4 regions of the Paenibacillus xanthanilyticus genome follow, and region 4 is predicted to be linked to each of the others. Evidence: predicted binding sites of a transcription regulator. Region 4 holds the regulator's gene; each other region holds the start of a gene.
What was found. Region 4 encodes Rex, which represses fermentation and respiration genes when NADH is low (regulators of the CRP and FNR family bind a similar motif). Its sites were predicted from a motif close to TTGTGAAATATTTCACAA; they were not measured.
Positions count from the first base shown of each region.

Region 1: the regulator Rex is predicted to act here: its motif matches at 2,950-2,967, upstream of nadA (quinolinate synthase NadA).
Region 2: the regulator Rex is predicted to act here: its motif matches at 2,717-2,734, upstream of ACFSKT_RS25345 (DUF3147 family protein).
Region 3: the regulator Rex is predicted to act here: its motif matches at 3,180-3,197, upstream of ACFSKT_RS29320 (helical membrane plugin domain-containing protein).

Region 1 covers NZ_JBHUHA010000002.1:2,923,479-2,929,551, forward strand. Annotated here, with positions in the region: gene ACFSKT_RS30325 (ABC transporter ATP-binding protein) at 1-642, shown strand, start outside; gene ACFSKT_RS30330 (ABC transporter permease) at 655-1,785, shown strand; gene ACFSKT_RS30335 (ABC transporter permease) at 1,782-2,744, shown strand; gene nadA (quinolinate synthase NadA) at 2,994-3,932, shown strand; gene nadB (L-aspartate oxidase) at 3,976-5,598, shown strand; gene nadC (carboxylating nicotinate-nucleotide diphosphorylase) at 5,588-6,073, shown strand, end outside.
Region 2 covers NZ_JBHUHA010000002.1:1,846,589-1,852,661, reverse strand. Annotated here, with positions in the region: gene ACFSKT_RS25355 (glycoside hydrolase family 43 protein) at 1-1,033, shown strand, start outside; gene ACFSKT_RS25350 (MFS transporter) at 1,129-2,460, opposite strand; gene ACFSKT_RS25345 (DUF3147 family protein) at 2,847-3,209, shown strand; gene ACFSKT_RS25340 (DUF3147 family protein) at 3,226-3,594, shown strand; gene ACFSKT_RS25335 (hypothetical protein) at 3,705-4,745, shown strand; gene ACFSKT_RS25330 (molybdopterin oxidoreductase family protein) at 4,732-6,073, shown strand, end outside.
Region 3 covers NZ_JBHUHA010000002.1:2,699,548-2,705,620, reverse strand. Annotated here, with positions in the region: gene ACFSKT_RS29335 (S8 family serine peptidase) at 1-1,360, shown strand, start outside; gene ACFSKT_RS29330 (purple acid phosphatase family protein) at 1,479-2,723, opposite strand; gene ACFSKT_RS29325 (hypothetical protein) at 2,848-2,970, shown strand; gene ACFSKT_RS29320 (helical membrane plugin domain-containing protein) at 3,285-3,713, shown strand; gene ACFSKT_RS29315 (NAD(P)/FAD-dependent oxidoreductase) at 3,730-4,911, shown strand; gene ACFSKT_RS29310 (winged helix-turn-helix transcriptional regulator) at 4,981-5,346, opposite strand; gene ACFSKT_RS29305 (winged helix-turn-helix domain-containing protein) at 5,545-6,073, shown strand, end outside.
Region 4 covers NZ_JBHUHA010000001.1:1,966,480-1,972,552, forward strand. Annotated here, with positions in the region: gene ACFSKT_RS08125 (hypothetical protein) at 1-83, opposite strand, end outside; gene ACFSKT_RS08130 (cell wall elongation regulator TseB-like domain-containing protein) at 397-927, opposite strand; gene ACFSKT_RS08135 (amidohydrolase) at 927-2,228, opposite strand; gene ACFSKT_RS08140 (redox-sensing transcriptional repressor Rex) at 2,209-2,868, opposite strand; gene dinG (ATP-dependent DNA helicase DinG) at 2,865-5,732, opposite strand; gene ACFSKT_RS08150 (tetratricopeptide repeat protein) at 5,760-6,073, opposite strand, start outside.

The sequences.
Region 1 (6,073 bases), on a different contig from region 4:
GTCGACGGCAATGGTCAGTCCGAGCTGGTACAAGCGATTACCGGCATGGTAAAGCTGAGTGGCGGTCAGGTGACGATCAACGGCAAGGACATCACCAACCAAAGCCCGCGCCAAACCGGTCTGGCGGGTATCAGCCACATTCCGGAAGATCGTCACAAGCACGGCTTGGTACTAGACTTCACGCTCAGCGAGAATGTCGTGCTGGGGAACTACTTCCAGAAGCCATTTAATAACGGCGGGTTCTTGAAGTACGAGGAAATGGACAAGCTGGCGAACAAACTGACGACGGAGTTTGACGTCCGCTCCTCCGGCATTCACACGCATGCTCGCTCGCTCTCCGGCGGTAATCAGCAAAAGGCGATTATTGCGCGCGAGTTGTGGCGGAATCCATCGCTTCTCATCGCGGTACAGCCGACGCGTGGTTTGGATATCGGCGCAATCGAATATGTCCAGCAGCGGCTGCGTCAAGCAAGAGACGAAGGCAAAGCGATTTTGCTGATTTCCTTCGAGCTGGATGAGCTATTTGAATTATCGGATCGGATTGCCGTCATGTACGAAGGGCGAATCGTCGGCGAAGTTGACCCGCTCAACCGCGACAACCAGCGCCTGGGCATGCTGATGGCCGGCGACACCAACGCGTAGGGGGGTGAAGGTATGGAATCTCCAGAGAAACAATATAACAAAGCTTTAGGCAAAGGCATCAAGATTTTCACGAAGTCATCATCGCTCGTTCCGATCGTCGCGATTATTCTCGGTCTGATTACCGGCGCCCTCGTGATGTTGGCTGGCGGGTACAATCCGCTTGTCGCGTACGGTGCGCTATTCGGCAAGCTGATCGAGAGCCCGTATGACATCGGCGAGACGATTCGCGCGATTACGCCGTTAATTTTTACCGGTTTATCCGTCGCCTTCGCGTTCCGGACGGGCCTATTCAACATCGGCGCCGAAGGACAATTCGTCATGGGCATGCTGGGCGCGACGCTCATCGGCGTGAAGTTGGACCTTCCTTGGTTTCTTCATGCGCCGCTTGCCATGCTCGGCGGAGCGGTGCTTGGCGGCATTTGGGCCGGCATAGTCGGCTACCTGAAAGCCAAGCGCGGCGTGAACGAAGTTATTTCGAGCATCATGATGAACTGGATCGGTCTCTACTTGGCCAACTACGTCATCGGTACGTGGCTCAGCGAGAAAGGGCAGCAGAAGTCCAACGAAGTTCATGAATCGGCCTCTTGGTCCATTGGCTGGTTGTCTGAGATGATGGATCATGCGCGTATGCACGGCGGTACGATCGTCGCGCTTATTTGCGTCTTCCTCTTCTATATCTTGCTTTGGAAAACGAAACAAGGCTATGAGCTTCGCGCGGTTGGCTTGAATCCGGACGCGGCTCATTACGCGGGCATGAACGTCGGCCGTACGGTCGTCAAATCGATGTTCATTGCAGGCGCGTTCGCCGGTCTTGGCGGTGCCTTCGAGGTGCTCGGCGTCTTTGGCTATCAAACGATTTCGTCGGCATCTCCGGGTTACGGGTTCGACGGCATCGCGGTATCGCTCTTGGGCGGTAATACGCCAATCGGCATTCTGCTGGCAGCGATCCTGTTCGGCGGCCTGACTTACGGTTCGGGCGGCATGAGCTTCGAGGCCGACGTGCCGACGGAAGTCGTGCGCATCGTCATCGGCGCGATCATTTTCTTCATCGCTTCGCATGGCATCGTGCGCATGGTCATGAAGCCGTTCTCCTTCCGTAGAAACAAGCCGACTGATGGCAGCAAGGAGGCGTCACGCACATGAACGTAATCGAAATTCTTGGTCAATTAATGAACACGACGCTCGTGTTCTCGACCGCTCTCATCTTCGTGGCGCTCGGCGGCTTGCTGTCGGAGCGCTCCGGCGTCGTCAACATCGGATTGGAAGGTTTGATGACGGCAGGCGCATTCGCGGCGGCGGTCGGCGCGGATTATGCGGCGCGCAGCGGTATGGGCGGACTGTCCGCAGCATGGGTCGGCATCGTGACGGCGATGATTTTCGCCACGATCTTCGCCTTGCTGCACGCGCTGGCGACCATCACGTTCAAGGCGAACCAAGTCGTCGTCGGTACGGTCATCAACTTCCTGGCGCTCGGCTTCTCCCTGTACTTGGTGAAGAGCTTGTACGATGGGGCAGGCGAGACGAACTCCGTCGAGATGTTCTCCAAATACGCGATTCCGGGTCTGTCGGACATCCCGCTGATCGGCGAAGGTCTCTTTACGGCATATCCGACCACGTATCTCTGCATCGTTATGATCGCGATCGTTTGGTTCGTCCTGTTTAAGACGCCATTCGGCCTGCGTCTGCGCGCGGTCGGCGAGCATCCGGGTTCCGCCGATACGGTCGGCATCTCGGTCACCAAGTACCGTTACATCGGCGTGCTGCTCAGCGGCGTGTTGGCAGGTCTTGGGGGCGCGACGATTACGCTGACGACGACGGGCACATTCTCGCATAATACGATTTCCGGTCAAGGCTTCATCGCCTTGGCGGCCGTCATCTTCGGCAAGTGGCACCCGCTCGGCGCGGCCGGCGCGGCGATCTTCTTCGGCTTCGCGATTTCGCTTCGCAACTTCGCGCAGCTGTTCGAGTTCTCGCAGCAGATTCCGGAGGAATTCTTCTACATGCTGCCTTACTTGCTGACGCTGATTGTGCTCGCGGCTGCCGTAGGCCGTTCCCGTGCGCCAGGCGCGCTGGGCGAGCCGTACGATCCGGGCAAACGCTAAGCGTTCTTTGGACGACGATACCCATTTCAAGCCAAAATGGTTCATCCTGGTTGCTGTAGACCCTCATGCTTTCGATTACGCGAAGGCATGGGGGTTTTTCTTATGGGGACTTTATTGACAGCCCTTCGAGCCTTGTGTAAATTAATTCTTAATCAAATGAATTTCCCCGAGATGGTTCACACTATATCTGTTCTTATCGATAAGTTTGTGCATCTGTTCACAAAGTGGAAAAAGAGGAGAGGTCACGACATGGAAGCATTGGCACTCGAGCGCAAAGCCGAACAGAATCGGGAGCTGCGCGAACGCCTGATGCAATTAAAGAAAGAACGCAATGCCATCATACTCGCTCATTATTATCAGCGCGACGAAATACAGGAAGTGGCGGATTTCCGCGGAGATTCCTTCCTGTTGGCACAGAAAGCGGCGCAGACGGACGCGGATGTCATCGTCTTCTGCGGCGTGCACTTCATGGGCGAGAGCGCGAAGATTCTGGCCCCGAACAAGACGGTCATCATTCCCGACGAACGGGCAGGCTGCCCGATGGCGGACATGGTCAACGTCGACGGTCTTCGCAAGCTGAAGGCGCAGCACCCGAACGCGACCGTCGTGACGTACATTAACTCGTCTGCCGAGATTAAGGCCGAGACCGATATTTGCTGTACGTCGGCGAATGCGGTACGCGTCGTCAATTCCGTCGAATCGGACGAAATCATTTGGGTGCCGGATAAGAACCTCGGCCACTACGTGCAGCAAAAAACCGACAAGAAAATGATCATCTGGGAAGGCTACTGCAACACGCATGATATGCTGACCGTCAAAGACGTGGAAGAGATGAAAGCCAAGTATCCGAATGCCGAATTTGTCGTCCATCCGGAATGCCGTCCGGAAGTCGTGGCACTCGGAGATTTCGTCGGCAGCACGACCGCCATCATTAAATATTGCAAAGAATCGCCAAATAAAGAGTTTATCGTGGGAACGGAAGACGGCACGGGATATCAGCTGCGACTCGACAGCCCAGACAAGACGTTCCACTTCGCGACCAAATATCTCGTTTGCCCGAATATGAAGGTCAACAACTTGAAGAAGCTGGTGAAATGTCTGGAGACGATGCAGCCGCAGATTTACGTGCCGGAAGAAGTCGCAGATAAAGCCCGTTTATCCTTGGAGCGCATGTTACAGGTGAAGTAGCATGCGCTACTCTCTTTCCATAAGAAAGGAACGACGAGACCCGATGATCCCACGTTATTTAGTTGATATCGATTTATCCGAGCTCCCTGTCGTCGAGAAAGACGTCCTCGTCATCGGTGCCGGCATTGCGGGCTTATTCACCGCGCTTAAGGCAAGCAAGACCCACGACGTGCTCATGATTACGAAGAAGTCGCTCATGGACAGCAATACCCGTTATGCCCAGGGCGGGATCGCCGCGGTTATCGCCGAGGACGATTCCCCGGCCTATCATCTTCACGATACGCTCATCGCAGGAGCGGGGCTCTGTTCGGAGACGGCCGTGAACGTCCTCGTTCATGAGGGGCCCAGAGGGGTCGAGGATCTCGTTCGAATGGGCACGCAGTTCGACCAGGAGAATGGCGAATACGAGCTGACCAAAGAAGGCGCGCACAGTCATCGGCGTATCCTGCATGCGAACGGCGACGCGACCGGTTACGAGATCGTGCGCGCGCTGTCGGAGAAAGCGACGGCGGAGCCGAGAATCGAAGTCTGGGACGATCATTTCGTCATTGATCTCGTGACGGCAGACGGCGAGTGCAGCGGCGCGATCGTGCAGAAGCCCGATGGCAGCCGGCTGTACGTGCGGGGCAGAGCAACCGTGCTCTGTTCGGGCGGCACGGGCCAACTCTATCGCTATACGACCAACCCGGACGTCGCGACGGGCGACGGCGTCGCCATGGCTTATCGCGCAGGCGCTTACATACAAGACATGGAGTTTATTCAGTTTCACCCGACGTCGCTCTGTTATCCGGGCGCGCCGCGCTTCCTTATCTCGGAAGCGGTGCGAGGCGAAGGTGCGGTGCTGCGCAATATTCGCGGGGAGCGTTTCATGGATCGCTACCATGAGCAGCTGGAGCTTGCGCCGCGCGATGTCGTGGCCCGGGCGATCGTCAGCGAGATGGAAGCGACGAAGTCGACCTTTGTGTATTTGGATATTACCCATGAATCGCCGGAGATGGTGCAGCACCGGTTCCCGACGATTTACGAGTTTTGTCTCACGTACGGCCTGGATTTGACGACCGACTGGATTCCGGTCGCCCCGGCCGCGCATTATATGATGGGCGGCGTAAAAACCGATTTGCATGGCGAGACCAATATTCCCCGTTTGTTCGCGTGCGGCGAGTGTTCGTCCACCGGGGTGCACGGGGCGAACCGGCTGGCGAGCAACTCGCTGTCGGAGGCGATCGTGTTCGGCCGACGCATCGTGAAGCGCATTAACGAGCTGCCTCCTCTGCAATCAGGACTTTGCGATCAGCCGATTTCGCTGCAGCGGACGCACGCGCCGATGCAGGCAGTCGTCGAGAAGCGGCTCAAGCTGCAGAAGGTGATGGTCCGGAACGTCGGCCTGCGCCGTGATGGCAAAGGCCTGGCTAGAGGCCTCGAGGAGCTAAAACGCCAACTGCCGTTCTTTCAGCAGGTGCTGCGCACGCGCGAGGAGTACGAATTTGCGAATTTGCTCACCTGCGCCATGCTGACTGCGGAAGCGGCGGCTGCCCGGGAAGAGAGCCGGGGCGCGCATTACAGGGAAGATTTTCCGGAGCGAGACGACCGGGCATGGCGTACCCATACGCTGCTTCACCGGGAACACGGGTTATCGAAAGGAGTAACGGAGAAGCATGATGAATAGCGACCTGTCCGCGATCGGCGGCAACGCCGATGCGCTGCGGCAGCAGATCAAAGCCTGGTTGGCCGAGGACGTCGGCGCTGGGGATGTGTCCAGCTGGTCGACGATTCCCGCGGGCCGACAGTCCAAGGCGGTTATACATATGAAGGATGACGGCATTATCGCCGGCATTCCGGTCGCGCGGCTTGTATTCGATACGGTCGATCCTACGCTTGTTTTCCAGGCGTACGCGGCGGATGGCGAAGCCGTCGAGCGCGGCAAGGTCATCATCGAGGTGGAAGGCAGCACGCATAGCATTTTGACCGGGGAGCGTCTGGCGCTTAACCTCATGCAGCGGCTGTCCGGTATCGCGACGAAGACCCGCAGCTACGTGGATGCATTGGGCGGTCTTCCGACGCGCTTGGTCGATACCCGCAAGACGACGCCGGGCCATCGGCTGCTCGAGAAATATGCCGTCCGCGTGGGCGGCGGCGCCAAT
Region 2 (6,073 bases), on a different contig from region 4:
GCTCGTCTGGAAAGGAACGGGCGGACAGTTCCCGGAGGCGCCGCATCTGTATCGGATCGGCGAGTGGCATTACCTGCTCATCGCCGAAGGCGGCACCGAGTACGGGCATATGGCGACGGTGGCGAGAAGCACGCAGCCGGACGGTCCGTTCGAGAGCTGCCCGTATAATCCGATCCTGACGCACCGCAGCCTGCAGCGGCCGATCCAGGCGACGGGACACGCGGATTTCGTGCAGACGCCGGACGGACATTGGTGGGCGGTCTTCCTCGGCATTCGTCCCGCGGGTTATCCGATGCGCCACCATTTGGGCCGGGAGACGTTCCTGGCGCCCGTCGCGTGGACGGCGGACGGCTGGCCGGTCATTGGCGAGGGCGGCACGGTCCTCGAAACGATGGCGGCGGATGGTCTAGCGCTAAGTCCGCCTCCTGCGCCATCGGTCCGGGACCACTTCGAAGCGGCGTCGCTCGCGCCGGCTTGGCTGTTGCTGCGCACGCCGAATCCGCCGCATTGGACGCTCGCGGAGCGAGCGAGCTGCCTGACGCTGCGCGGTACCTCCGCTACCTTGAACGACGGCGGCGCGCCGGCGTTCGTCGGCCGCAGACAGCAGCATTTCGCCTGCCGCGCCTCCGCCAAGATGAATTTCGAGCCGCAGCGCGACGGGGAAGAAGCGGGGCTGACCGTCTTCATGAACGAGCGGTTCCATTACGAGATCGCGGTGACCCGGATTCGCGGCGAGAACAAGGTGATCTTCAGAAGAAGAATCGGAAGCCTGTGGAAGGTGGAGCATGAGACGCCGTGGACCGAAGCGTCGATCGTGCTGACGATTCGGGCGGATCGGGAGCACTACGCGTTCGGCTTCGCAAGCGGCGAAGAGGAGCCGTTCTGGTTCGGCCGGGGCGAATGCGCGATGCTGGCGACGGAAGTGGCAGGCGGTTTTACGGGCGTCATCCTGGCGATGTACGCCACCGGCAACGGCGCGGAGTCGCGGACGCCGGCGCAGTTCGATTGGTTCGATTATGAGGCGTTGGACTAGTTCCGCCACAAGCATGCGAAAAGGGTTAGCGACCGCATCCGAGATGCAGCGCTAACCCTATTTGCCGTATTAAGCCGAAGTCTCGGGGATGCGCATTAATGCGCCGCTTTCGGCCGATCCGCCGGTTCCTTCGCCGTGACGAAGGAGGTGACCTCGGCGCGTTTGCTTTGATAGAACAGCCAGTTCAGCACGATGGCCGCGACGTAGAAGCCGATGAAGACGTAGAAGGCGGTCACGTAAGAGCCGGTGGCGTTGATGGACCAGCCGAACAGCTTCGGAATGAAAAAGGAGCCGTAGGCGGCGAAGGCCGCCGTGAAGCCGAGCACCGGCGCCGCTTCTTTCACCGGGAAGATGTACGGAATCATCTGGAAGGTCGAGCCGGAGCCCGTGCCGGCCGCCAGGAATAACACCAGGAACGAGATCAAGAAACCCGCGAAGCTGCCCTGCCCGATGAAATAGATGACTGCGAGCGAGCCGAGTCCCATGGCGAACAGCGTGATGGCCGTCACCTTGGCGCCGCCGAATTTATCCGAGATGAAGCCGCCGAATGGTCTGGCCGCCGCCGCGATGAAGGCGCCCAAGAAGGCGAGCGAGACATGCTCAGGGAACTGCGATTTCAGCAGCAGCGGGAACGCCGCGGAGAAGCCAATGAAGGAACCGAACGTTGCAACGTACAGGTAGGTCATGATCCAAGTGTGCTTGCGCTTCACGATGGCGAACTGGCTGGAGAACGACTGCTTGGCGCCCGGCAAATTGTCCATGCCGAAGAAAGCGATGACGGTCATGAGCACGATCGGGATGACCCAGATGAATGCGGCGTTCTGCAGCCACAGCTGTCCGCCGTCCTTCAGCAGCTTCCCGTCGCCGGACAGCGCGGCAAAGGTGCCGGTCGTGATAATGAGCGGCGTGACGAATTGGACGACCGAGACCCCCATGTTGCCGAGTCCGCCGTTAATGCCGAGCGCTGTGCCCTTCTCTTTCTTCGGGAAGAAGAGCGAGATGTTGGACAGCGACGAGGAGAAGTTGCCGCCGCCAAGGCCGCACAGCGCGGCGAGCAGCAGCATGATGGAATACGGCGTGCCTGGATCCTGAACCGCCATGCCGATTCCAATCGCGGGGATGAGCAGGAGAGCGGTCGAGATGACCGTCCAGTTGCGCCCGCCGACGATGCCGACCGCGAACGTGTAGACGAAACGCATCGTCGCGCCGACCAGACCGGGGATTGCCGCAAGCGTGAACAGCTGGCTATCCGTGAATTGGAAGCCGACGTCGTTCAGCCGGACCGCGACCACGGACCAAATTTGCCAGACGATAAAAGCGAGCATGAGCGAGGGGACCGAGATCCACAGATTGCGCGTGGCGTGACGCTTGCCTTCTTTAGCCCAAAATTCGGCGTTCTCGGGGTTCCATTGATTAATTCTTGCCATAACGAGTACCTCCCGTCGGATGCGTGCCTTCGCTTGTCGTTCGCGGGCCGCACCGTGCTTTGATGATCCAAAGTATACCAATGCCGAAGGGAGGCGCACTGTAAAATAAATCACAGTCGTTGGTGAAAATTAACAACCGTTCTTGGCAAACCGTCACAACGCAGGGAGGAGGGAACGGCGAAAGGGGGCGAAGAGGCTGTGATTTACGTTACAGCGCTTATGGAGGTGGAAGGAGTAGGATCAAGTCAATCAAAGAAAGTGAAAAATTTCACGATGTAGGGATGAAGGGTTGTTTCTACCGCTTACTATTAACCTGCCTTGTTCATTCTGGTAAGAAAGCATTCTTCGCGTTATTCATTCACGTCGTTAAACGGAGGAGATTCCTTATGCTTCACTTATCGCTTACGGCCATTATCCTGCGGTTCGTGCTCGGCGGCGCTGCCGTCGCCGCGGCTTCCCTTATATCGAAACGGGTCGGCGGGGCCATCGGAGGCATATTCGCCGCGTTCCCGGCAGTGTTCCTGGCCGCGCTGCTTACGATCCGGTTCGACCATGCGGGCGATGCGCTCGTCTCGAAGTCGATCGCCTTATCCGAAGGCGCGCTGATCGGGATGGGCATCAACGTGGCATGCGCGGTGGCGGTCGGCATGTTATGCGCCAGCAAAGGATGGAAGAAAGGCCTGTCCTTGTCGGTTCTCGGCTGGTTGACGACGTCGGTCGCGATTTCGTACTTGATGTTCAGCGCGTAAAGAAGGAGGGATTCCAATGAAAGCCAAAGAACTGCTGCTCCGTTTCGCCCTCGGCGGGCTTGCCGTCGTCCTCAGCTACGTCGCTTCCGTGCTGCTTCCCTGGAAAGCGCTCGGCGGTATCTTCGCAGCCTTCCCGGCCGTCATGATCGTGGCCGTCATGATGGTAGGGATCAGCCAAGGCTCGGATAAGGCCGCCGCGATCGCCCGCGGCTCCGTGTACGGCATGACGGGCTGCGCGGCCTGTGTCATCGCGGTACTCGTCGCTCTGCGCGCCACGGGATTGTGGTGGTTCAGCCTGCTGCTTGGCCTGTTGGTCTGGTTCGCGAGCGCGTTCGCGCTGTTCAAGCTGCGCGACCGAGTACAGGAAGCCCGTTCCAGGACATAAGGCGAGTTCTCGCGAAACGATAGCGGTCCCGCGTGATATTAATCACAGCGGGACTGTTTCGCGTTGTGTTCTACTACTTACAGAATCGTTGGAGGCGGGGGGCAGTGAACATGAATCGAGCTTTTGCTTCAAGGTGGGCGAGGAACGTCTTCGCCACGGTGTGCGCGTTGGCGGCGCTCATGTACATAGGATCGCGTTTTTTTACGCACTTGGATTTGGCGTTATACGGCTACATGGTCGGCACCGTCGTCTTTATCGGCGGCTTCTTCTATCGGTTCATGGCTTGGGCGGAACGTCCGCCGACCCGTATTTTGCTCCGCAAGGGGGTACGGTTGATCTTCCGGAGATCGACGCCCGCCGTGGCGGCGGATCATCTCGTCGTGCACCGGTTCATCTGGAACCGGGGCTGGTACCGCTGGCTGCAGCATATTTTGCTCGGCTGGGGCTGCATCCTGTCCGCGTTCGTGACGTTCCCGCTCGTGTTCGGGTGGATGTATTTCACGATGGCGGACAACGGCTATTACACCGTCGTCGGCTTCGGTCTCGATCTGATGCGGGTACCCGCGGACGGCTGGATCGCGTTCCTGTTTTACAATGCGCTCAATATTACGGCGTTCATGGTCATCGGCGGCGTCTGCATGGCGCTGTACCGGCGGATCCGCAATAAGCAGGCGCTGGCCGAGCAAAGCTTCGCGTACGATTTTCTGCCGCTGTACCTGCTGTTGTTCATCTCGGTGACGGGGCTGCTGCTGACGTTCAGCAACATCTTCCTGCATGGCTTCGGCCATCCGGTCATGTCCCTGATCCATCAGTGGTCCGTCATTCTGACGCTGCTCTATCTGCCGTTCGGCAAGCTGGCGCATATCCCGATGCGGCCGCTCAGCGTGCTGGCGAGGAATTATCGCGACCATTACGGCGAGGCGGAGCCCAAAGCATGCCGGGTATGCGGCACGGAATTCGTGTCGGCCGAACAGTCGCGGGACGTCGTCGACGTGCTCAAGCAGAACAACCTGGAATTCAAGACCGAGGACGGCGATCACTTGGCGGAATTGTGTCTGCCCTGCCGCCGCAAATACCGGATGTCCCGGTTCACGGGCATCCCGACCCATCAATTTCGCGTGAAGGAGGCGAATCAGGATGCTAAAGGATAACGGAGCCGCCCGTGCGGCCATCGCGAACAAACATCATCCCGGCGAGCGACTCGTGCCGACCCACTGCTCCTATTGCGGCATGCAGTGCGGTATGAATCTGCGCGTGAATACGTCCACGAATACGATTATCGGCGTCGAGCCGCGCTACGATTGGCCGGTCACGCTGGGCAAAATGTGTCCGAAAGGCGTCACCGCTTACCAACAGACGAATCACGGCGATCGCCTCATGACGCCGCTCATTCGCGACGACCGGTCGCTGCGCGGAACGAAGGAAGGGTTCCGGCCGGCCACTTGGGAGGAGGCGTACGACCTTATCGTGCGCAACTTTCAATCGCTGCGGAGCAGTTACGGCCCGGATGCGCTGTCGGTGTTCAGCGGCGTATCGATGACGAACGAGAAGTGCTACCTGACCGGTAAATTCGCGCGCGTCGGCCTGCAAACCCGGTACATCGATTACAACGGGCGGTTCTGCATGTCCAGCGCGGCCGCGGGCTTCATGCGCACGTTCGGCATCGACCGGGGATCGACGCTGCCCTGGACGGATCTGAACGAGACGGACTGCCTGTTCATCGCCGGCAGCAACACCGCGGAATGCCACCCGACCTCGATGTTCCGCATCTGGGAGGTGCAGAACCGTGGCGGCTATCTGATCGTCGTCGATCCGAGGGAGACCCCGATCGCCCGGCGTGCGGATGTTCATTTGGATTTGCGGCCGGGGACGGATCTAGCGTTGGCGAACTGCATGGTTAACCTGCTGCTTGCGGGCGGCTATGCCGACGAGGCGTTCATCCAGGCGCATACGAACGGAATCGAGGAGCTGGCCGAGACGGTGAAGGCGTTCACCCCCGAATATACGAGCGAGATTACGGGCGTCGCGCCGGAGAAGCTGATCCGTGCCGCCGAGCTGTACGGCAAGGCGCCGAACGCGGTCGTCATGTTCGCCCGCGGCATCGAGCAGCAGCATAAAGGCTCGGACAACGTGTCCGCCTATACGAATATGTGCCTGGTGACGGGCAAGATCGGACGGCCCAAGTCGGGCGTGGCGACCTTCACGGGACAAGGAAACGGCCAAGGCGGCAGGGAACATGGGCAAAAAGCCGACGCGCTCCCCGGCTACCGCAAAATCGCGAATCCGAAGCATGTCGAGGAGGTGTCCCGCGTATGGGGCATCCGGCCGGAAGAGATGCCGCTGCCCGGGGTTTCGGCCTATGAGATGTTCGAGCTGATGACCAATAAGACGATCCGGAGCCTCTACCTGCTGTGCTCGAACCCGGCCGTCTCCGCGCCGAATCTGAACGAGGTGCGGGCCGCGCTCATGAGCCTTGATT
Region 3 (6,073 bases), on a different contig from region 4:
CGTCCTGCCTAACAACACGCTTGGCTCAGCCTATCAAGCGACCGCGACGCTCAAAGTCGCCGAGACCCCGGCACCGCCGGTCACGCCGCCAAGCGGCGGCTACGTGCCGCCGGTCGTGACGCCTCCGGCACCGGCCGCGCTTGACGCATCCGCGAACGCGGTCGTGGGCCAAGGCCAGCAGCAGGTGCGCCTGACCGCGGCGGAAGAGAAGAAGGACGGCGCGTCGCTTGCGACCGTGAAGGATGCGGATCTCGAAGCGGCGATCAAGCAGGCGGGCGCTTCGCCGGCTTCGATCATCGTGCAGCTTGCGGCGGAGAAAGGGCAGCGCGCCCAGCTGACGCTGACCGCGAAGCAGACGGCGATTCTCGCCGGCGCGCCATCGGGCAGCACGCTGCTGTTGAGCAGCGGGGGCTCGTCGCTCGCGCTGCCGCTGTCGCTCGTCAAAGGGCTTTCCGCCGAGAGCGGACTGCAGCTCGTCATTACGCCTCAGAAGGATAAGGCTGCTCAATTCGGCAAGGCGGAATCCGGATTGACCGTCATCGGCGATCCGGTCGCCTTCGAAGTGAACGTTACGGATGCTTCGGGCTCGAAGCCGCTATCCGTTCCGTTCAGCACGCTCGTGAAGCGCTCCTTCACCATTCCGGGCAGCGTGAAGCCGAACACGGCCGGCGTGCTGTACGAAGAGGGCGGCAAGCTGCGCCCGGCGGCATCGACGCTGGCGCCGCAGGACAACGGGACGACGATCGTCACCGTCAGCCGTCCGGGCTTCTCGACGTACGCGGCCGTGAAGGCGGAGACGCAGTTCGCCGACATCGCCGGCAGCTGGGCGGAGCCGAAGATTCAGGCGCTCGCCGGCAAGCTGCTCGTGAACGGCACGGACAAAACGGCGTTCTCGCCGAAGCGGGCCGTGACGCGGGCGGAATTCGCCTCGCTGCTGGCGCGCGCGCTCGGTCTGTCGGGCTCGTCCAAGCAAGCGTTCCCGGACGTGCCGCAGGATGCGTGGTATGCCCAAGACGTGGCGGCCGCCTATGAAGCGGGACTGATTACCGGGACGCCGGAAGGCCGGTTCGCGCCGGATGCGTCGATTACGCGCGATCAGCTGAGCGTCATGCTCGCCCGCGCGATCAAGCTGCTCAATATCGCGCCGGCCGAAGGCGCGCCTACGCGCGTCGCCTATGGCGATGAAAGCCAGTTCCCGAGCTATGCGGCGGAAAGCATCGCGGCGGTGACGGATGCCGGCATTCTGCGCGGCGATACGTCGGGCGGGGTCGCCTACTTCCGCGGCCAGACCGTCGTCACCCGAGACGTGGCCAGCGTCGCGATTCTCCAGCTGCTTCAACAGGGGAAACTGACGGATTAACGGCGCAGGTTGAATAGACTGTAGACAAAAGCCTCCGTCCGCACGGCAATTGCCATGCGGACGGAGGCTTCTTGGCGTGATGTCTTTCAAGCGGGCGGGTACTCATGGGTCTCTTGGGTTAGTGACGAATCTCGAACGCATCGACCTTCACGCCGTCTACGTCGTACGCCTCGTAGAGCAGCGAGTCGCCTTTGATCGTGATGCCGGCGAACATCTGCTTGTTGTTCTGAAGGTGAACCTTGTGGTAGAACAGGTCCTCCTTCTTTTCGTTGAACTTAGGCCCCGCCGTGTTGGCGACGACGTAGACGGTGCCTTCGCGATCGCGAACGGGGCTCTCGCCGTCGCCCACGGTTTTGCCGCCGCGCAGCGGATAAGAGCGGCTGTATTCGTGATTATGCCCCTGGAGCACGAGGTCGACTTGGAATTGGTCGAACACCTCGACCCATTTGTCCAGCTTCTTGTAGGTGTTGCCTCCGTAAGGGCCGCGGTGCAGGGCGACGATCTTCCACGGCTTGTCCGTGAACGCCAGATCGTTGCGCAGCCAGTCGATCTGACCCTTCAGATTGGATTCCGTGTTCAGCACGACGATGTGCGCCGAACCGTAATCGAACGAATACGTCGTGCCGGGGATCGACCCGGCCGCCCCGTTGCTCGGCGCGTGAAAATGCGACACGAACCGTTCGGCGTTGCCCTCGATCTCGTCGTGATTGCCCGTCACCGGCATGAGCGGCACCGAAGGAAGGATGCCGGCCGCGCTGGCAAAGAATGACCGCCATGCGTTCTCGTCTTTCGGATTCTCCGTGAAATCCCCGTTATGCACGATGAAGCGCGAATCCGGGAAGACGTCGAACGCCCGGCTCAGCGTGGTGCCCCACAGCTTGAAGTCCGCCTCCGACGCGCCTTGCGAGTCGGTTACGTTCAGGAATGTGAAGGCGTCCGTCTCCACGGGGGCCGTCGCGAATTGCGCGGGTTCGCTCCATTCCCCTTCTTCACCGGTCCCGACCCGGTATGTATACCGCGTGTCCGGCTTCAAATCCGTGACGTTCACCTTGTGCACGCCTTGCTGGGAGCCTCCTTCGGCCAGCGGCTGCGTCGTGCCGGTGCGCGCGATAATCGTGCGGCTGCCGCCGTCGAACGCGGCGCTTGTCGCCTTGCCTTCGACAAGTTGAATCACGGTGCCCGCCTTCGGGTTATCCGTGAACCACGTGAACGCCCGCGTCGTTCGGGCATCTTCGTGAAAGGTCGTCACCAGCGATTCGGGTAGGTTCGATTCTCCGTCCTTTTGATCCCATAACAGAAATAGAAGTATGCCCAGCACGATCGCCGCGAGTACGGCGACCAGCGCGATATTTTGTGTTCGCATTAGCGTTTCCCCCTTTGTGAAGAAAATGTAAAAACACGCAGTCAGCGCTCAATTTGCGCGAAGGGAGCCCTCATCTTTGCTCGCTATTATCGATTCGTGAAGCGTAACGCGAAAGAAGGGGTGAATGATGAATCGGAAGCTGAAGTATCGGTATGAGTTGAAATATAGGATTAGCCACCATCAATTCTACACGATTTGGCAGCGGTTAAAAAATCGGATGCGTCTGGACGGCGACCGGAAGAAATAAGTTTTTGTCCTTTAAGTGGGATTCAGGCGGATTTTTTGATGTTTTTAAAACAAATTAAGTACGAAAAGAAAAAAATTATTGTTCACCTTTTGTTCAAAGGTGTAGAATAAAGAGAAGGTTCAATTTCGTTCTTGCCTGCTCAGCGTGATCGGAGCTCTCCGACCGCGAATAAAACGCGATATTAGAAGATCAGACTCGTCTGGTTTTTTATGTGAAAACTGTCACAAGGCGCTTGGGCCGTAACCGGAACAGGCCGAAGCAGGCACGCGAACTGGCAACCAAACCGTGATTTTCCGTAAAGGAGGACGTTTCTAATGTCAACACCTGAAGCTGTACAAACGGCTGAGCTGTCGGCCAGCAAGCAGTTGGATATTCTGGATCAGCTGATCAAGCCGGAGGTTCAAGAATCGCTAACCGTTCTGGTGGAGAACCTGCCGAAACTGGCGGAAATGGTCACCATGATGACCAAAGCGTATGATTTCGCGCAAAGCATCGCGACGGACCAAGTGCTCATCAATGACATGATGGGCGGCTTCGGCGAAATGGTGACTCCCGTTGTCGACAAGGCGAAGGGCATCGCGGCTGCGGCCATCGAAGCGAACGACCGCGCGCAAGTCGAGACGGCATCGATCGGTTTGTTCGGCATGCTGAAAATGCTTAAAGATCCGCAAGTCCAAAAAACGCTCCGTTTTGCGCAGGCGTTCCTGAACGCTATGGCAGAACGCGACCGGAACAAACTGTAAGGAACGGGGGATAAACATGTCCAGAGAAATTCTCATTCTTGGCGGCGGCTACGGCGGTTTGCTCACCGCATTGACGGCACGTCAATATCTGTCGGCCGAAGAAGCGACGATCACGCTCGTGAACCGCTTCCCGACGCACCAAATCATCACCGAGCTGCATCGTCTGGCTGCAGGCAGCATCGCCGAGCCAGCCGTATCCCTGTCGCTTGAGAAGCTGCTTCGCGGCAAGAACGTGAACCTGGTGATCGACACCGTCGCGTCCATCAAGCCGGACCAGAAGAGCGTGGAGCTGGCAAGCGGCGTCGTATACTCGTACGATGCACTCGTTATCGCGCTTGGTTCCGAGACGGCGTTCTTCGGCATTCCGGGTCTCGAAGAGAACAGCTTCGTGCTCAAATCCGTCAACGACGCGAACCGCATCCGCGCGCACGTGGAAGCTCGCCTCGACGCTTACAAAGCATCGGGCAACAAAGCTGACGCGCGCATCGTGGTTGGCGGCGGCGGTCTGACGGGCATCGAGCTCGTGGGCGAATTCGCCGACAAGCTGCCGGTCCTCTGCCGTGAGAAAGGCATCGACTTCAACGACATCGAGCTGTACTGTGTCGAAGCAGGTCCGTCCATCCTGGCCGGCTTCCCGCAAAACCTCGTTGACCGTGCTTACAAGTCGCTCGAGAAACGCGGCGTGAAATTCCTCGTGGGTCTGGCGATTACGGAAATGACGAAAACGACGGTCTCCCTCAAGGACGGCCAAACGATCGAAACGAACACGCTCGTCTGGACGGGCGGCGTAGGCGGCAACGCCGTTGTCGCGAACTGCGGCATCGAAGTGAACCGCGGCCGCGCGACTGTTACCGACACGCTGCACTCCACTTCGCACCCGGACGTCTTCCTCGCTGGCGACAGCGCGGTCGTCATCCCGAGCGAAGGGGCGCGTCCATATCCGCCAACGGCGCAGCTGGCTTGGCAGATGGGCGAAGTCGTCGGCTACAACCTGGCGGTGAAGTTCAAAGGCGGCGTCGAAGACGTGTTCACGCCGGTGTTCTCCGGTACGCTGGGCAGCCTCGGACGCAAAGACGCGATCGGCATGATCGGCGGCAACCAAACGCACCTGAAAGGTCTGCCGGCCACGCTCATGAAGGAAGCGTCCAACATCCGCTACCTGTCGCATATCCACGGTCTGTTCGCGTTGGCTCACTAAGAGCGCCGCAATACAAGCCGCTTATAAAGAAGAGGTCGCCTTTGCGGGCGGCCTCTTTGCGTTGTCATGCTACTCCGGCACGGCGTTAAGCTCGGCGCGGTCACGGTACGTCTCGCCCCATTGCTTCATGCTCATAATGATCGGCTCGAGCGTGCGGCCGAACGGCGTCAGCGAATATTCGACCTTCGGCGGCACCTGCTGGTACACCTCGCGGTGGACGATGCCGTCCTCCTCCAGCTCCCGGAGCTGGAGCGTCAGCATCCGCTGCGTAATATTCGGGCAGATGCGTCGGAACTCATTGAACCGTTTCGTGCCGCCGATGAGATGGTACAGCAGCACGCTTTTCCATTTGCCGCCGATGACGTCCAGCGTGAATTCGACCGGACAGCCTTCGGCGTTGGCGCAGTCGCTGAAGCCGTCGATGCGTTTGGCCATGAAAAGTCCTCCTCTGATGATAGGTATACAAAAAGTGTCTATATACGTTTGTGTTGTGTATATGCCAATTCTCTTAATACTATCATCTTTGCATGCGTTAATTAAGGGTTATCGACGCCGTCCCGCGCGAGATGCGTCTTTCCGCCTGCCGGCCGTGTTTTCTGCTAGGATAGAAGGAGAGGAGAAGGAGGAATCCGCATGCGGTGGGAGGACGGTTCGTATACCGTGATATGGCAGGGACAGGCGGTCAGCCTGCTTCCCAAAGAATACGCGCTGCTCCGGTATTTGCACCGGCACGCGGGGCAGACGCTGTCGCGGGAGCAGCTGCTGGATGGCGTATGGACGATGGAGTCGCCGACCGACCGGACGGTGGACGACCATGTGTACCGGCTGAGGCGCAAGCTGGAAGGCTGGTCGCCGAGCATCCGCATCGAGACGATTCGCGGACGCGGGTACCGATTCATCGCGGAGGAGCCGCCCGGCGAAGGCAATCCGCTTCCGCGCTTGGCCGAGTTCTCGGAGGATATGAAAGCGATCGCCGGGACGTATTTGCGTTATGGCCGCGGAGATGCGCTGTTGACGCTCTCGCGGAACAAGGAGGTGCTCGGCTTCGAGGCCGATCCGTCGTTCGCGCTGCTGCTTCGCATGATGGAGGGGAGGGACGTGCGGTTTATCGTGCGGGAGGAAGCGCCGTTCGCCGAACGGGCGTTTCTGCTGCTCTACCTGT
Region 4 (6,073 bases):
TTACGGTAGGCATACCATCCCCCGACAAGCAAGGATGCGGATAACACGGCGGTCATCAATGTTGGTACGACTTTTATTCTCATGGCTGAAAAGCCCCCTCTCGCAGATTCGGTCTATATAATTCCTTCTAATCCGATAGAAATATCTAATCCGTATCAAAAAGTATAACACACGTCATGGACCGAGCGTGCGTGTAAGTGCTGGCAGTGCTGGCAGCCTTCACATCCGCTCTATCGTCACTGCTCTGTCCGCATCCTCTCAACCTGAACTTTAGTTTATCGCATTCCGCTCGATTATTCATGAATCAAAATGTTCCACGGCACGATGTTCCACGCCGAGTATGCCCTTGAGTATGCCAAAAAAAGCCGCTGCGTCTGCAGCGGCTTACGTCCGTGATTATTGTTTCGGCAAGTTATAGGTGATGATATAACCGCCATCGTTGTACCGGTAAAAATCATAATAATACATCAGCTCGCCGGATTGATCCCGCGCGTAGAACAACTCCCACACCGGCTGGCCTTCCAGCATCCCGAGCTGCATTTGCTTCAGCTCCGCATCCGGCTTCCCTTGGAAAAACTGCTCCTTCAGTTGGGCTCTGATGACGCTGTCCCTCTTCTTACGCACGATAAACTGGTCCAGCTTCTCCCCGGTCAACCAGACGACGGCATCGTCCCCATCCGCGTCCTTCCCTTCGACAACCCAAGCCGTCGTATCCCACACGTACTTGTAGGCATCCTTTGTCGAGACAAGACCGGCCATCTGTTTGGCTTGCCACTTCGCTTGGTTCTCTTCCTTCCACCGCGGGCCTTGAACGTGCATGTAATAAGCGTTAAGGCCGATCAGCAGCGTCACCGCGACGACCGCTGAGAATAACGCAATTCGCACCGGCGTCCAAAACGGAAGACGTTTGCGTCGTACGGTCCGCATTAACGGGCCAGCAACCCTTCAAACGCGCGTTGTGCCTCGGCCATAATTTTCTGCTCGTCGAGCAGCGTGCACACGCCAGATTTCACGACCTGGCGGCCATCGACCCAGACATGCTGCACGTCGCGGCCGGAGCCGCTGTACACGAGATGCGAGACGATTTCCGTCTGCGGGTAAAAATGCGGTTGTTCCGTATTAATGGCAATAAAATCGGCTTTCATGCCGGCTTTCAGCGCGCCGATCTCATCCGCTTGCCAGATCGCCCGGGCGCCATAGACCGTGCCCATCCGCAGCGCTTCCATGGCCGGAATCGCCGTTGGATCGCCGGATACGCCTTTATGGATCAGCGCCGCGATGCGGATCTCGTCGAACAGATCCAAGTTGTTATTGCTCGCCGCGCTATCGGTGCCAAGCGACACGGTCACACCGGCCTTCAGCAGCTCCGGCACGCGCGCGATGCCGCTCGCCAGCTTCAGGTTCGACGCCGGGTTGTGGGAAATCGCCACACGGCGTTCGGCCAGCAGCGCAATCTCGTCGTCGTTCAGATGCACGGCATGCGCCACGAGCGACGGCCGCGAGAAGAAGCCCAGCTTATCTAGATGCTCCACCGGACGGGTACCGTAATCGTTGACGTTCTGCTGCACTTCTGCCGCGGATTCGGACATGTGGGTATGAAGCGGCACATCCAGCTCATGCGCCGCGGCTACAATACGTTCAATGTAATCCGGCGGACACGTGTAAGGCGCATGCGGCGAAAGCATCGTCCGAATCCGTCCGTTTGCTTGACCGTTCCACTCTTTGGCGAACTGCTTCGCTTCTTCGAGCTTCGCGGTTTGCTCCGCCGGCGAGCAGAGGCCGATCACACCGCGCGTCAGCACGCCGCGCATCCCCGACTGCTCCACGACTTTGGCCAAAATCGGCATCCGGTCGTACATGTCCACGAACGTCGTCGTGCCGGACTTCAGCATTTCGATCACGGCCAGGGCATTCCCCCAATGCGCGTCTTCGTCGTTGAACTTGCCTTCCATCGGCCACATTTTATCCTGCAGCCACACCTGCAGCGCTTCGTCGTCCGAATACCCCCGCAGCAGCGACATGGCCGAATGCGCATGCGTATTGATCAGTCCCGGCATGAAAACCAGACCTTGGCCGTTGATGCGTTCCGCCCCTTCGGGAATCGGCGTTGGCGCTGCCTCACCTATGTATGTAATGCGGTCGTTCTCCACGACCATATGACCTTTCACCCAAGGCTGATTATCGTCCATCGTGACGAACGTGCCGTTCTCAATCCACAACCGGTTCATTCTCGGTCTCTCCTTCTTTCTCCAAATAGTACGCCAAACTGAGCAGATCCCGGGTAAAATCCGCGTAGTGAATGCGAACGTGTTCGGGTACGCGCAGGATGACAGGCGCGAAGTTCAATATCCCTTCGACGCCTGCCGCCACGAATCGATCGGCCACGTTCTGCGCTTCGAATGCAGGGACCGTAATAATCCCGATTCGGATGTTCAGTTCTTTCACTTTCTCGATCAGACTATCCATGGGCAGTACGGTCAAGCTGTTGATTTTCGTGCCGACGATCGGCGCATGCGCGTCGAATACCGCCGTTATTTTCATATTATCCTTCAAATACGTATTATAATTGCACAACGCGCGGCCTAAATTACCAGCGCCGACCAACCCGACGCTCAGCGGCTGATCCAACTTCAAAATTTGCCTGATTTTCTCGATCAAATACGAAACGTCATAGCCGATGCCTTTGCGTCCGAATTCTCCGAAATAGGCCAAATCCTTACGAATTTGCGCCGGATTCAAGTCCAGTTTGTTACCAAGCTCCTGGGAAGAGACGGTTTGAATATCGCGCTTGTGCAAATCGCCGAGCACTTGAAGATAGACCGGCAGCCGGCGAACGACGGCTTCGGAAATTTTGAACGTCTTAGTCATGTGCGGACCTCCTCTCCTGCTTTGGTGGATAGCCAATCGCGGATGCGCGGCACGATTTGATCCAAATGCATCGTCTCGATTTTCGGACCCGGCAGCGAATAAAGAAAGTATTTGCCATAGTAGGTATCGATTACGCGCGTATCATAGATGAGCACGATTCCTTTGTCCTTCGAGGTGCGGACGAGCCGGCCGAAGCCCTGCTTAAACTTGATAACGGCTTGCGGCACCGACAATTTCATGAACGGATTCTGCTTCTGCTGCTGCAGCATTTCGGATTTCGCTTCGATGAGCGGATGATTCGGCGGCTGGAACGGAAGTCGGACGATCGCGAGGCACGTCAGCGCATCGCCGGGGATATCGACGCCTTCCCAGAAGCTGCTCGTGCCCAGCAGTACGGATTTGGCCTGCTGTTGAAACCGCTTGGTAAGCTTGCTCCGGTTGCCGCTGTCGATGCCTTGCCCAATCAGCTGAATGCCGCTTGCTGCAAGCAGTTCCTTCAACGGATCGTATACCTGCTTCAGCATCCGGTACGAAGTGAACAGCACGAGCATCCGTCCTTTCGTCTCGACCGCCGTATCCGCAAGCGACTTGATCAGCAGCTCGTTAAAGTGAGGATCGCCTGCCGCCCCCTTCAATACAGGCAAATTGCGCGGGATGACAACGAGCGCCTGTTCTCTGTAGTTGAACGGAGACGGAAGTTGAACCGTCTTCAGTCGGCCATTCTTCTCGTCTTCGCCGAGCCCGAGCTGTTCCGCCGCATATTGGAACGACTTCTGCACCGATAGCGTCGCCGATGTAAGCACGACGCTTTTCTTGGCGTCGAAGAAGTGGGTGCGCAGCTGCTCGCTGACATCGGCCGGCACGGCATAAAGATGGATGGATTTTGCCCTGAAATTCGTGTTTCCCTCCAGCCAATACACCATATCAGCCTTGTCGGCTTTCATGAAGGTGCGAAGCTCGTCGCGTGCCCGTGTCAAATCCTTGACCGTCCCGCTCAAGTCCGTCACCATCGCGACGATCGCCGAGTCGTCGACTTCGTCTTTGATTTCACCGAACACTTTATCCAGCGTTCGCACGATTTTGCTCAAATGCCCGTGAATGCTTTCCTCCACGATTTGCGCGTCGCCCCAGCCTTTCGGCAAATTGCCATGGCGCAAGCGGAGCACCAGCTGTCCCGTCTCTGCTGAATCGGATTGGCCGCTGCCCATCATTGCGTACAGCAGCTCGAATAATTGGTCCCAATCGTCCCGCAAATCGCCGAAATCCGGCAAAATCTCGTCGATCTTCTCCCGCCACGCAAGCGATTTGTCAGAGGGTTCTCCCGCAAGCTTGTGAATGAGGCTGACCAGTTGCCCGTTGCGCGCGTCCTTGGCTAATCGGACAAGCGGATGCTGCACGGACAAATACGAAATTTGGGTGCCCAGATGCTTGCCTGCCACTTCCTCGAGATGGTGCGCCTCGTCCACGATTAAATGCTCATAACCGGGAAGGAGCCGGTGGTCTGCGCGGATGTCGGTGAACAGCATCGAATGATTCGTAATGACGACGTCCGCCAAATTCGCTTCCTGTTTCGCGCGATGATAATAACAACGCTTAAACCAAGGACAGCTTCGATTGAGGCAGGAATCGGCGTCACTGGCGACCGTTCCCCAGAATTCCGACCCTTTGTTGCCGAAATTCAGTTCCTCTTGGTCACCATGTCCGGTCTCCGACAGCCACACGACCATTTGCGAAGCCGTAATGCGGTCTTCGGTCGGGGAAGCAAAATCGTGCATATTCACCTTGCCTTCGAATTTGCGAAGACACAAGTAGTTGCCCCGTCCTTTAAATATCGCTGCCCGGAACGGAGCGGGCATCACCTGCTGCAATAAAGGCAAGTCCCGTTGACGCAATTGTTCCTGCAGGTTAATCGTATGCGTGCTGACGACTATCTTTTTATCCTGCTGGATACCATAAAACAGAGCGGGAATCAGGTAGCCGAGCGATTTGCCCGTTCCTGTGCCCGCTTCAATAAGCAGGTGCCGGTTCTGTTCAAGCGCGGCCAGCACCTCTTCGAACATTATATTTTGAGGTTCTCGTTCCTCGTAGCCGGGAATGAGCGCCTTGATATTCTCTTTGAGTCCGCTTAAAAATTGGTCGAACGTCCAATCCGCGACCGGAATATCCTCGCCTTCGCGGGGCGATTGTTCTTCCGTCCAATCGCCCGCTTGCATTGCGAATTGCCTGAAATATTGATAGGCATCCGAATCCACGGTGGACATCGTCTCTTTGCGTATCGCAATCTCGTTCACGAACCAACCGGTATCGTCGATGGCGTCTCCCAGCAGCGATGCAATGCGCTGCAGCGTCAACAGCGGCAATCGCTCCAGCTTGCGGTAGCATTCCGCGAACAGTTCGGCGGTTGCCATTGCGTCGCTATCAGCCCTGTGATGCTGATCGTGTACGATTCCGAAATGCTCCGTGACCGAGCCCAGCTGATACGAGGTGAGCGTCGGGTATAGGATGCGAAGCAGATCGATCGTATCCAATCTCCGTCCATCGAAAGTCATATATCCGCTTCGATCCAACGCCTGGTTCAAGAAGCCGGCGTCGAAACCAACGTTGTGGGCGACCAGAACCGCATCGTCCAGCAGCGGGATCACTTCGAGCAGCACTTCGTCAATCGGTTTCGCATCGACTACCATCTCATCATCGATGCCCGTAAGCTGCGTAATAAAGGCTGGAATCGGTATGGTCGGCTTGACGAAGCTGCTGTACGACCGAATCGTCTGCATCTCCTCGTCAAGCAGCACCAGCCCGACTTGTATAATTTCATCGCCGGCCCCATGGCCGGTCGTCTCAAGATCCAAAACCGCATAGTTCATCTTCCGCTACTCGATCCTCTCCGCAAACTAAAGCTGCCCGCTACCGAAATAAAGAGATAAGTGCCCGTCTTGCTTCTGACATGATTTCAAGTTCGATAAAGGGTCGGTAAAAGCCGGGTCAGTCTCGTGCGCCTTCAAGAAATAACGTTCCGCCTGCTCCAAATTCATTCGTACCGCTTGAATACAGCCAAGCGCGTTATATCCGAGCGCCTGCCACTTGGGGTGATCGGTCAGCTCGACGAGCAGTTGAAAATGCCGCTGCGCCTCCTGCCATTGCTGAAGATGCATATGCGTCATCGCAAGAAACAGACGCGCCATGTTGTTCTCCGGGGCTGCTTGCA